DNA from 2 places in the Paenibacillus sp. FSL F4-0125 genome. Region 1 is predicted to be linked to the other one. Evidence: riboswitches for the same ligand, from Rfam matches in the RefSeq annotation. Region 1 holds a riboswitch; the other holds the start of a gene.
What was found. A riboswitch is a leader RNA that binds a small molecule or an ion and turns the genes downstream of it on or off. The one in region 1 is predicted to bind cyclic di-GMP.

Region 1 (4,555 bases):
CTGCCAGTAGGCACCGAGCTGTGCAAATAAGCCCTGCTGATTCATAACCACTTTATTTTCTTCGAGGACATATTTATAAATATCACTCTCAAAAGGAATACGAGTATCCATCGAATCCGCATAGACTGACATCAACATAGACACCATATTATTAGTTACTTCACCATATTCCCGTTCACCCATAGCCAAGCGATGCCCAATTTCATGATTCAATCCCCAACCAGGATAGACTTTGTTAAAATCACCTAACATCGTCGCTACGGTCCCAATTTGTATCCCAGTATGATCTCCCGCGGCATACATTGCACCATAAGGCTGCATCAATCGAATATTTTCACGAATTAGCTTGGCATCATGAATCTCGCTGCTGCCATCCAAGCCATAGAAGTCAAAGATCGTCTTCATCCAAGTATCATAGCCGGTTACGGTATTCAGTGGATTGTTTTCTTGTGTAATAAACTTGTTATACGCTTCTGTAGCCGTTCCTGTAAAAATAACATGATCGCTGACCATTTCTACTACATCAATAAGTTTGCGATCTTGGACATTCGGATGTGCTGCCTTATCTTCATCTAATTTTTGTTTGTAGGTGGTTAGGAAGGCTTTGAATTGTTCTGGATCTGTGGTCTTTGTCATCATAGGGATCTTCGTAAGCCCCTCGAACCGGATCAAAGGTGCTTTTCCTTGTTCCTCAGCTGTATATGGATTGACGATATACACTGTACCGCCCTTAGTCACATCATGTGCATAATAACTATTCGTCGCGAACTCAGGAACGGTTATAGTGTTTTTACCAGGACGTAATTGCACGCTTCTAGCCCAAACATTCCAAGCCGCCTCTTGTTGCGAAAATACTATTGCAGGCAATTTATCAGTAGAAGCTACATCTACATAAACATTGATCGTATCTCCAGGCATTGCAACGAGTCCCGTAGGTTGGTTGTTCGTACCGAAACCAATTCTCAGGTTTTGCTGTGCATGCTTTTTCATATCTCCACGCTGTTCAGCCTCAATAATGGTGCCTTCGGTTTGAACTTCACCATTTACTAGCTTCTTAGCCAAATCCAATGAGTCTTTAAGGATTGGATAGAGCGGATGTACTTTTGCCGCTTCTTCTAATTCATTGATTGCATTGGCGCTATTATAAGCAGGAATAACCGCACTCATCGTTCCATCTGTGAAAATACCATTCACAGCTTCGCTTATTTTATCCTCTGTATAAAATCTAAATTCAGCCGCAAAAGGTCTGTTAATATTGGCTTTTGTGAACTTGAATTTCAATCTTTTAAACTTCGCAGGCTCGAATTTAAACTCCAGAAAGTCGTTCGTACTAGTCGCGGTTCCGCTAGATACGAGCTGAAAGGTCTCTCCCTTACTCGTCTCTGATGCATAGATTTCAAAAGCTTCTGGGAACCCTTTGCGATTATCTCTAGCCAGGAAAGCCACTCTGTCTAATACTTTGGCCTGTGCTAATTCAAACACGACTTCATTCGTGAAGCTGTCGTCATTATTTTTGTTCGTTTCCCAATGTGTATTCGGCAGATCATCGAGCATGTATTCCGGTTTCGTACCTGGGTAGCTTCCACCATTCACCGTTACTTTTGATACGTTTGAGTTTGGCATTCTGTAAGCTTCGCTATAGGCATTTTCATATGCTGTGCCATACCCCTTTAACTTCGAAACCTTAGCTGCCGTTGCCTCTACTTGATGGTTCTCCAGAAGCACCTTTGCATTCTCTATATCTGCTTGAAACTGCGTGTACAGTGGATGTAACTGCACTTCTTGTTCTAAAGCTGTTAACTTCTCTACCGTATTAAATGCTGCACTAATTTGACTCAAGGTATCATCTGTAAATAAATTTTTCATCTTTGCCGATACGACATCTTCTTTGTAAAAAGAAAACTCAGCCGCACTCGCCCAATCCTGGTTAGCTTTTTTGTAGACAAATTTAAGTCTCTTGAAAGCTGTAGGTGCAAACTCAATCTCCACAACATCTCCTGCTCCGCCTTTATATTCTCCAGAGGATATTAGTGTAAAATCGCCTGCATCCGTAGTTGAGCCATAAATATCAAATTCCTGAGCAAACCCCTTACCCTTTGCACCGGATTGTCTTGCAGCGTATACAATTCTATTTAATTCCGTGGACTCATTAAAAACAAAGACAACCTCATTCGTAAACGTTGAGCTATTCGGTTTGCCCGTTTCCCAATGCGTACTCATATCGCCATCAATAGCCTTAGCTATTGGTGAACCTGAGTAGTTGCCACCGTTATTCGTGATGGATTTAATATTTGCAGGATTCATTTTAAAAACATCGTTATAAGCGCTAAGGATAGCCTTTCCATACAGATCAAACGGAATAACTGACGCACTGCTTAATAGCTCAGCTTTGCTTTGTACTACGCTGTTCACTACACTTACCTTGCTTACATCACTTGCTAAAGCATAACCTGCCTCGCTCGAAAAACTGGCTATCATGGCTGCCGATGTAGCGATTGCAATCATTTTTTTCATCTTTTCTACCCCCAGATGTAATATGAATCTCTTCTGTACCCAAAAATGGGCACAAAAAAAACTACCCCAAAAGAGTAGCTTGATTGCGTATAAAGTCCATAAAAATTAAGACTTAATTTTTATTAAACTTTAACAAGCATAAACGCCTCGACGCCCTTCTAAGGACGATACGCGTTTAAGCGAGAAATATAAGACATTAAGTATAGGTGTATAACTTATACTCACTTATATTTTAACAAAAAGCGTAATACACTCTTTGGCAGCTGGCTGACAATAGTTATTATAATAACCTTAGTCCCTATAGCTTTGCGTCCCTACATTTCCATAGGTTTGCCTATGAAGTTTCGAATACATTACAAAGAGTAACATAACGCTACATCTGATCGCATGATTAATTGGTATGAAATCCGAATAGGTAATTGCAATTAGTTTTTCTGTTCTGATAGATATTTTTTATTAACTATCCCAGACTATGAATGATACTTTAGAACTGCTTAGCCGCTTAATCTCCTAGCCCAAACAAACGCCGGAACCAATTCCACACATCACCCGTGATCGGAATTAACCCGAAGCCATGCTCTCCAACAGCGATTACACCATATGCCCATTGTCCAATAGCTATCACACCTCCAGCGATTCGCCCTATGGCTATCGCCCCAAACGCTGTATCGCCTATGGCTATCGCTCCCAATGCTTTTTCGGCTATCGCGATCGCTCCCACAGCCACTCCTGCAATCGCAATTGCTCCCGCAGCGAAGCCAAGCCAACTAAGTGCTATCGCTCCGAGCGCTAACCACATCCCCAGTGATATAGCACCTACGGATAGTACACCGACGCTTATTGCACCTATGGATATCAAGCCTATAGCTACATCTCCAATAGCAATTAAACCAACAGCCGTCTTCACTTGTGGCTTGCTTCCGTAACCATACCCCTGACCTGAGTATCGACCCAAATTGCTGCGGATACTTACCACCGGAAATGATGGAGACGGCCATTGATAATCAATTTCCCGTCCACCTAACCCTCTAGAATCCGCCCAGCGCGTGATGTACTTATGCCATTTCATATCCATCCCGTCCCCCTTCTCAATTACCTTAATTATACAACCCCGGGGTTTGCCTGTACTCAGACTCTGACCTGAAATCCATCTCATCCTCTAGACGGAGATATGCTCCTTAGGATCACTGTTTGGGAATAGGATCAGGCTTTCCAAATAAATAGCCCTGAAACAACTGATAACCACTCTGCTTGAGCCATTCAAAGTCCTCTCTAAACTCCACACCTTCTGCTAAAGGAACGGATTGGATTTCTAAAGCTTTTTCTAAAAATTGTTTAGCTATTTTCTGTTTGTTCAGATCGCTGGACACACCCTGAACATATTTCATATCCAGCTTCATGTAATGGGGTTTAAGCTCCCATAACATCTCGATCGTGCTGAAGCCCTCGCCAACATCATCTAGAGCGTATTCAAATCCCCGATCCTTGTAATATGTCAAAATAGCTTTCAAGTGAGCGAGATCATCCACTTTCTCCGTCTCAACAACTTCAAAGACAAAAAGAGAGGGATCGACGCCTAATTGATTGGCCAGTTCAACGGTTGATCTTAAGCAGAACTCTGGCGCGTAGATCGACGTTGGGATAAAATTAATAAATGTTTTTTTATTTAAGGGTGCAGCATATTTTACAGCAGTCATTCTACATAACCGGTCTAAAGCATATAAACGCCCACGATTCCGTGCCGCCGCAAAAATCTCATTAGGATAGATAAGGGACCCATCTTCTTTTTTTAAATCTGGATAGGAGCTCGTATGCAAAAATCTCTTCCCGTACGTTCACAATCGGTTGGAAGTGACAAGTAACTAAGCCCTTAGTTATAACCTCATCAATCCACTCCATATTAAGTACAGTGGGTAATTCGGATAGAGGTCTCCATGTTTGGTCATCTATACGGAATTCAAACTGCTCCGACTCCATATGGTCATTACAGAAATCTAGAAAATCCCGCACCCCAGCCTCCTTAATCGTAATCACATTTTCT
Region 2 (4,555 bases), 6.1 Mb from region 1:
AAAGCCGATCCGGTTATTAACAATGATATGGATCGTTCCACCATTCTGATAACCTTGAAGTTTGCCGATATTAAGTGTTTCTGCAACAATCCCTTCACCTGGAAAAGCAGCATCGCCATGCATTAGCACTGCTATAGCTTTACTGGTATCAATCTTAGGCAGTCCGGCAGTGCTCCGATCCTCTTGAGCGGCACGAGTGAAACCTTCCACGACAGGATTGACGAATTCCAAGTGACTTGGATTGTTCGCTAGTGTTATTCTTGTGCGTACGGTTTCTCCTTCACGGACAGCGCGGTCTGCACCGAGATGGTATTTCACATCACCCGTCCAGCCATAGTTAATGCCTGTAGAGCCTTCGGAAGGGAAGAGCTCCTTGTTTGGAGAATGATGAAACTCTGAAAATATAATATCATAAGGTTTGCCTAAAATATGTGCGAGAACGTTGAGACGGCCGCGGTGCGCCATACCCATCAGAATATGCTCTGCACCGTCATGCGCAGCAGCGCGTACGATTTCATCGAGCATCGGCACAAGAGCGTCGTTGCCCTCCAAGCTGAAACGTTTCTGGCCCACAAAGGTCTTGTGGAGGAAGGTTTCGAATTGCTCTACTTGAATCAGGCGGTTTAGTAGTTCTTTGCGTTCTGAATTATTTAAAGGTGCTGGTGAGCTAGTGGATTCTGCCTGTCTATTCAGCCATTGCAATTCTTTTTCCTCATGCACATGCCCGAATTCATAGGCGATAGTTTTGGTATATGCCTGACGCATACGCTGAACAGCATCCCATCCGGTATGCACGTCATTCGGTGCATTCTCCCAAATGAGTGTGGCAGGTAATGCGATCAGATCCTCACGGGTCAGCCCATAGGTTTCAAGTTCGAGATATTTAGCCATGGGATTGTGGTCCCGCTCAAGCGGATCAATTTCAGCGGCCATATGGCCATATATACGAATATTAGCGATTAACTTGGAAGCTCTTACTGCTTTTCTAAGCCATTCGGTGTCTCCCGAAATGCGAGGCTGTGGAGCCGGTTCGCTATCCGGTGTTAATGGTGGGGGACCCGAATTTGTAAAAAGTTCGCGATAATTATTCTCTACGGTGGATGGGTCTTTCACAAATTGCTCGTATCTTTCTTGAATGTAGCCTAAATTGGGTCCATAATACTTACTCCAAATGGATTCGTTATAGGGCTCTTTGGCTGCCATGAATACATCCTCCTCAACGGATGAACTCCATACGTGACATTTTGTGTCAATGCTTGTAGGAGCTGTGATGATTGCGGTTTCATTCCTCATCTTATTGTGCTACTTTCCACACATGTAATCAATTCATTCTTTCGTCTAATACGTTCGCAAAATGGTATGGGTTAGCTTGTTCTACTAAATAAAGAGTTGTTCTTTTTTATTACCCATTCTAAAGGCCTACTAAAATGATTCTATTATCCTTAATTTTAACTAAATAGGGGATGGGGCATTATTATATTGGGTTATATAATTTTATGAATAAGACGAGTATCGCGATAATAGGACAGGAAATTCTATAAAAGAACTTCTATTTTTTGTTTTTTAATGGAAAAACTAATCAGAAATCGACACACTTTTTCACTTTAGTATAGTATAATGTTATTGCAGTTAGCGTTTTTCATATATTTCAAAGTAGATCCTTTCACGTAAAGGGTCCAGTAAAAGGTAAACTTGCCGAAAGGCAGGGGCACAAAGTCGCGGGTCTAAGGTAGAAATACTATGACAGCCGGATTGCCTGGGGACGTAAAATCTTAGGAGGAGATTTTTTGGACAAGTCCAACCAGGGAAGCAACAAAGAACAGCAGGTCATTGATCTAGACGTAGAGTGGGTCCATTTATTATTAGCAGCTAAGAAGGCTGGCATAAAGGCAGATGAAATTCGTCGCTTCTTAAATGAGAAGACTGTGCAAGCCGTGCAGTAATACATTCAGAGCATTACATATCAAATGAGCACAGCGATAACTCGCTGTGCTTTTTTTCTTTATATTAAGCAGCTATAAGTTTCAGATGACACACTGTCCTTATATTCTAGTAGAATATAAAACGCCTTCGCAGTCCATTTAGGAGAACGAAGGCGCTTATGCTTGATAGTATGAGTAGAAGAGGATCTTATCAGATCAGATGGAAGGATTAATCCTTCTGATCCAGGCGCCATTTCTGGTAGTCCAGAAACTCCTTGAATTCGCGTTTGCTTATGCCTGAGGCCATAGCTTCCTGCACCAATCGGAACCATTCCGAATCTAAAGGTGATTCCTCAGCATCATTAGGTTCTCCATAGAGCAAAGCGTGGATGGATACCTGAAGCGCGTCGGCGATCTTTTCGATAAATTGGATTGAAGGATTGGATTGGATGTTTCTCTCCACATTGCTAAGATACGACTTAGCAACATCCGCTCTGTCCGCAAGCTCAGATAGGGACAATCCCTTTTCTAGGCGGAGATGCTGGATACGTTGGCCCATATTTTGTGGCACTATGCTGACGCCCCTCCGTAATTTTTGTTATTAGTATAGCAAATATCAATAAATTCGACAAAGATTATTGTAAAGAAAAAAGCAGCATCTACTTATCCGCTTTCCGGAATAAGAATCTGCTGCTCTTCGAATGGAAGACTTATTAGATTATTTAGCGGATCCAGCGGTTTGCTTACCTACGAAATCCCAAGTCAGAGTTAATGAATCTTTTTGGAAGTAGTTTTGCTCTTGGCCGTTATCAACAAATTCGAATTGAACGGTGAAGCTATCATTTGTGCCAGCCTTAATTCCAGATGCTTCGCTAGTACCCCAGATTGCATCAAGTCCAGTATTTTTTACGAGATCCGGTGTCTGAGTCTTCAAATCGGCCAGGGTAGTTTCCCAAACTACTTTCTCTTCACTACCAGGTAAGATGCCGCTTTTATCTTTATTCACCAGGAATTTAACTTTGATGAATTTTGCCAAATCGTTAGCGCCGTTGTTACCACCTACATCATTAATAGAGGTAGCTGTTTTGAGGAGGATCGAACCGATATCAAGTGTACCGTCATTTTTTAGTTTGAAGTCTCTTTTGATCGTATCGCCTGGCTTCAGATCCTTCAAATCAACGATAACAGAAGGATCAGAGTTCAAATCCAGTGTACCAGCTGCGAATGTAGCGGTGCTTTGTGCAGTGTCGCTAAAGTAAGCGAAAGTTCCTCCACCAATCAATGATAAACCCAGTGCTGCAGATGCTACGCCAAGACCCAATGTTTTTTTGATACCCATAATTAAAATTCCTCCTCGGTTTTTGTGGTTTTTTTTATAAAAGTTATATATTGTAACTTCCGGTTCGTAAGCGGAAGCGGACAATCAACGAATTACTGTATTTCAGTTGGAGGTGGAGAGGTGGGCAGTATAGCCGCATTTTTCTTTTCGAGTGCAGCTACAGCCTTCCATGATGAATACAGGGCATAGAGCAGGAGCATCAAGCCTGGTACGATCATGAGCACAACACTTCCAGCTTTGGAAACTGCGAAATTCATAGCGTAACCTACATAAGGAACAGTGACCCCGGTATACTCAGCTACAACATTTGTGGAACTGGTAGGGTTCATATCAGGCGCATCATTGTTATCGCCTTTCGTGCGATACATGGCTTCACCAGTAGCGTTGTTCATTGTTGCTTCTACAACACGGTGAGTAATGAGCAGGTTTTCTTCATTTCTAAAGGTGATAACATCGCCTTTTTTGAAGCGATTCATATCTCCTCCGGGTTTTAAAGCGACAATCGATCCGGTTTGAATCCCTGGCTCCATCGAACCTGAGAGTACCGATTTGATCTGGTATCCGAAGAAGGCAGGTTCACCGCCGGAGGCCTTGGATAACACTACGGCTATCACCAGCAGAATAAAGATCACAAGCATGATGCTCGATAATGTATTGTTGATCATTTTTTTAATCCGCATATTATTCTCCACCTTTGTCTTGTTGAAGGGCCGAAGGAGCTGGTGTTGCTGCCGGTGGGGAAGAGGTTGTAGCTTCCGCCTTTGGCGTCTCCTGAGGAACCTTTTGCTGTGGTATATCTTGTGGAATCGTTGGCTCTTCACCAACTTCCGGATCGACCGGGTTAGTGGCTGGGGCTTCAGGTTGCTCTTTATTTATGTTCTCTGGAGCAGCTTCACCTGTTGGTGGAGTCGCTTCCGTTTTTGCTTTCTCTTCAGCTTCAGCTTTCGCTTTGTCCTCTGCTTCTTGCTTTTCTTTTTTCTCCAGGGCCAAACGTTCTTCTTTCTTCGCTTGTTCCAGCGCCTCTAATCGGGCTTTCTCAAGGGCTTCCAATTGTTGTTCGCGGGTTTGACTGATCAATTGGAGCTGACTCTGAAGAGTGCTGATGCCTGAAGTAGCTGATTCTTTAAGACCATTCATTTCAGTATTGAGATTTTCATAAGTGGAGGTAAGCTCGCTAGAGATATTGCCAGCCGGTTGACTAAAAGCAATCAGGTAGGGGAACGGCTGCTGAAATGCCTCATTGCGTAACTCGGGTTGTCCATATACATCACTGGTCACTACCGAAGCAAACGGA

Region 2: another riboswitch for cyclic di-GMP. It lies ahead of NST74_RS01825 (anti-repressor SinI family protein); the one in region 1 lies ahead of NST74_RS28795 (NPCBM/NEW2 domain-containing protein).

The regions. Positions count from the first base shown of each region.
Region 1 covers NZ_JBBOZJ010000001.1:6,465,916-6,470,470, forward strand. Annotated here, with positions in the region: gene NST74_RS28795 (NPCBM/NEW2 domain-containing protein) at 1-2,514, opposite strand, end outside; cyclic di-GMP riboswitch class I at 2,770-2,859, opposite strand; gene NST74_RS28800 (hypothetical protein) at 3,017-3,670, opposite strand; gene NST74_RS28805 (EAL domain-containing protein) at 3,699-4,331, opposite strand; gene NST74_RS28810 (hypothetical protein) at 4,273-4,555, opposite strand, start outside.
Region 2 covers NZ_JBBOZJ010000001.1:407,003-411,557, forward strand. Annotated here, with positions in the region: gene NST74_RS01820 (2-oxoglutarate dehydrogenase E1 component) at 1-1,203, opposite strand, end outside; cyclic di-GMP riboswitch class I at 1,676-1,760, shown strand; gene NST74_RS01825 (anti-repressor SinI family protein) at 1,788-1,943, shown strand; gene NST74_RS01830 (helix-turn-helix domain-containing protein) at 2,152-2,481, opposite strand; gene NST74_RS01835 (TasA family protein) at 2,641-3,261, opposite strand; gene sipW (signal peptidase I SipW) at 3,354-3,941, opposite strand; gene NST74_RS01845 (hypothetical protein) at 3,943-4,555, opposite strand, start outside.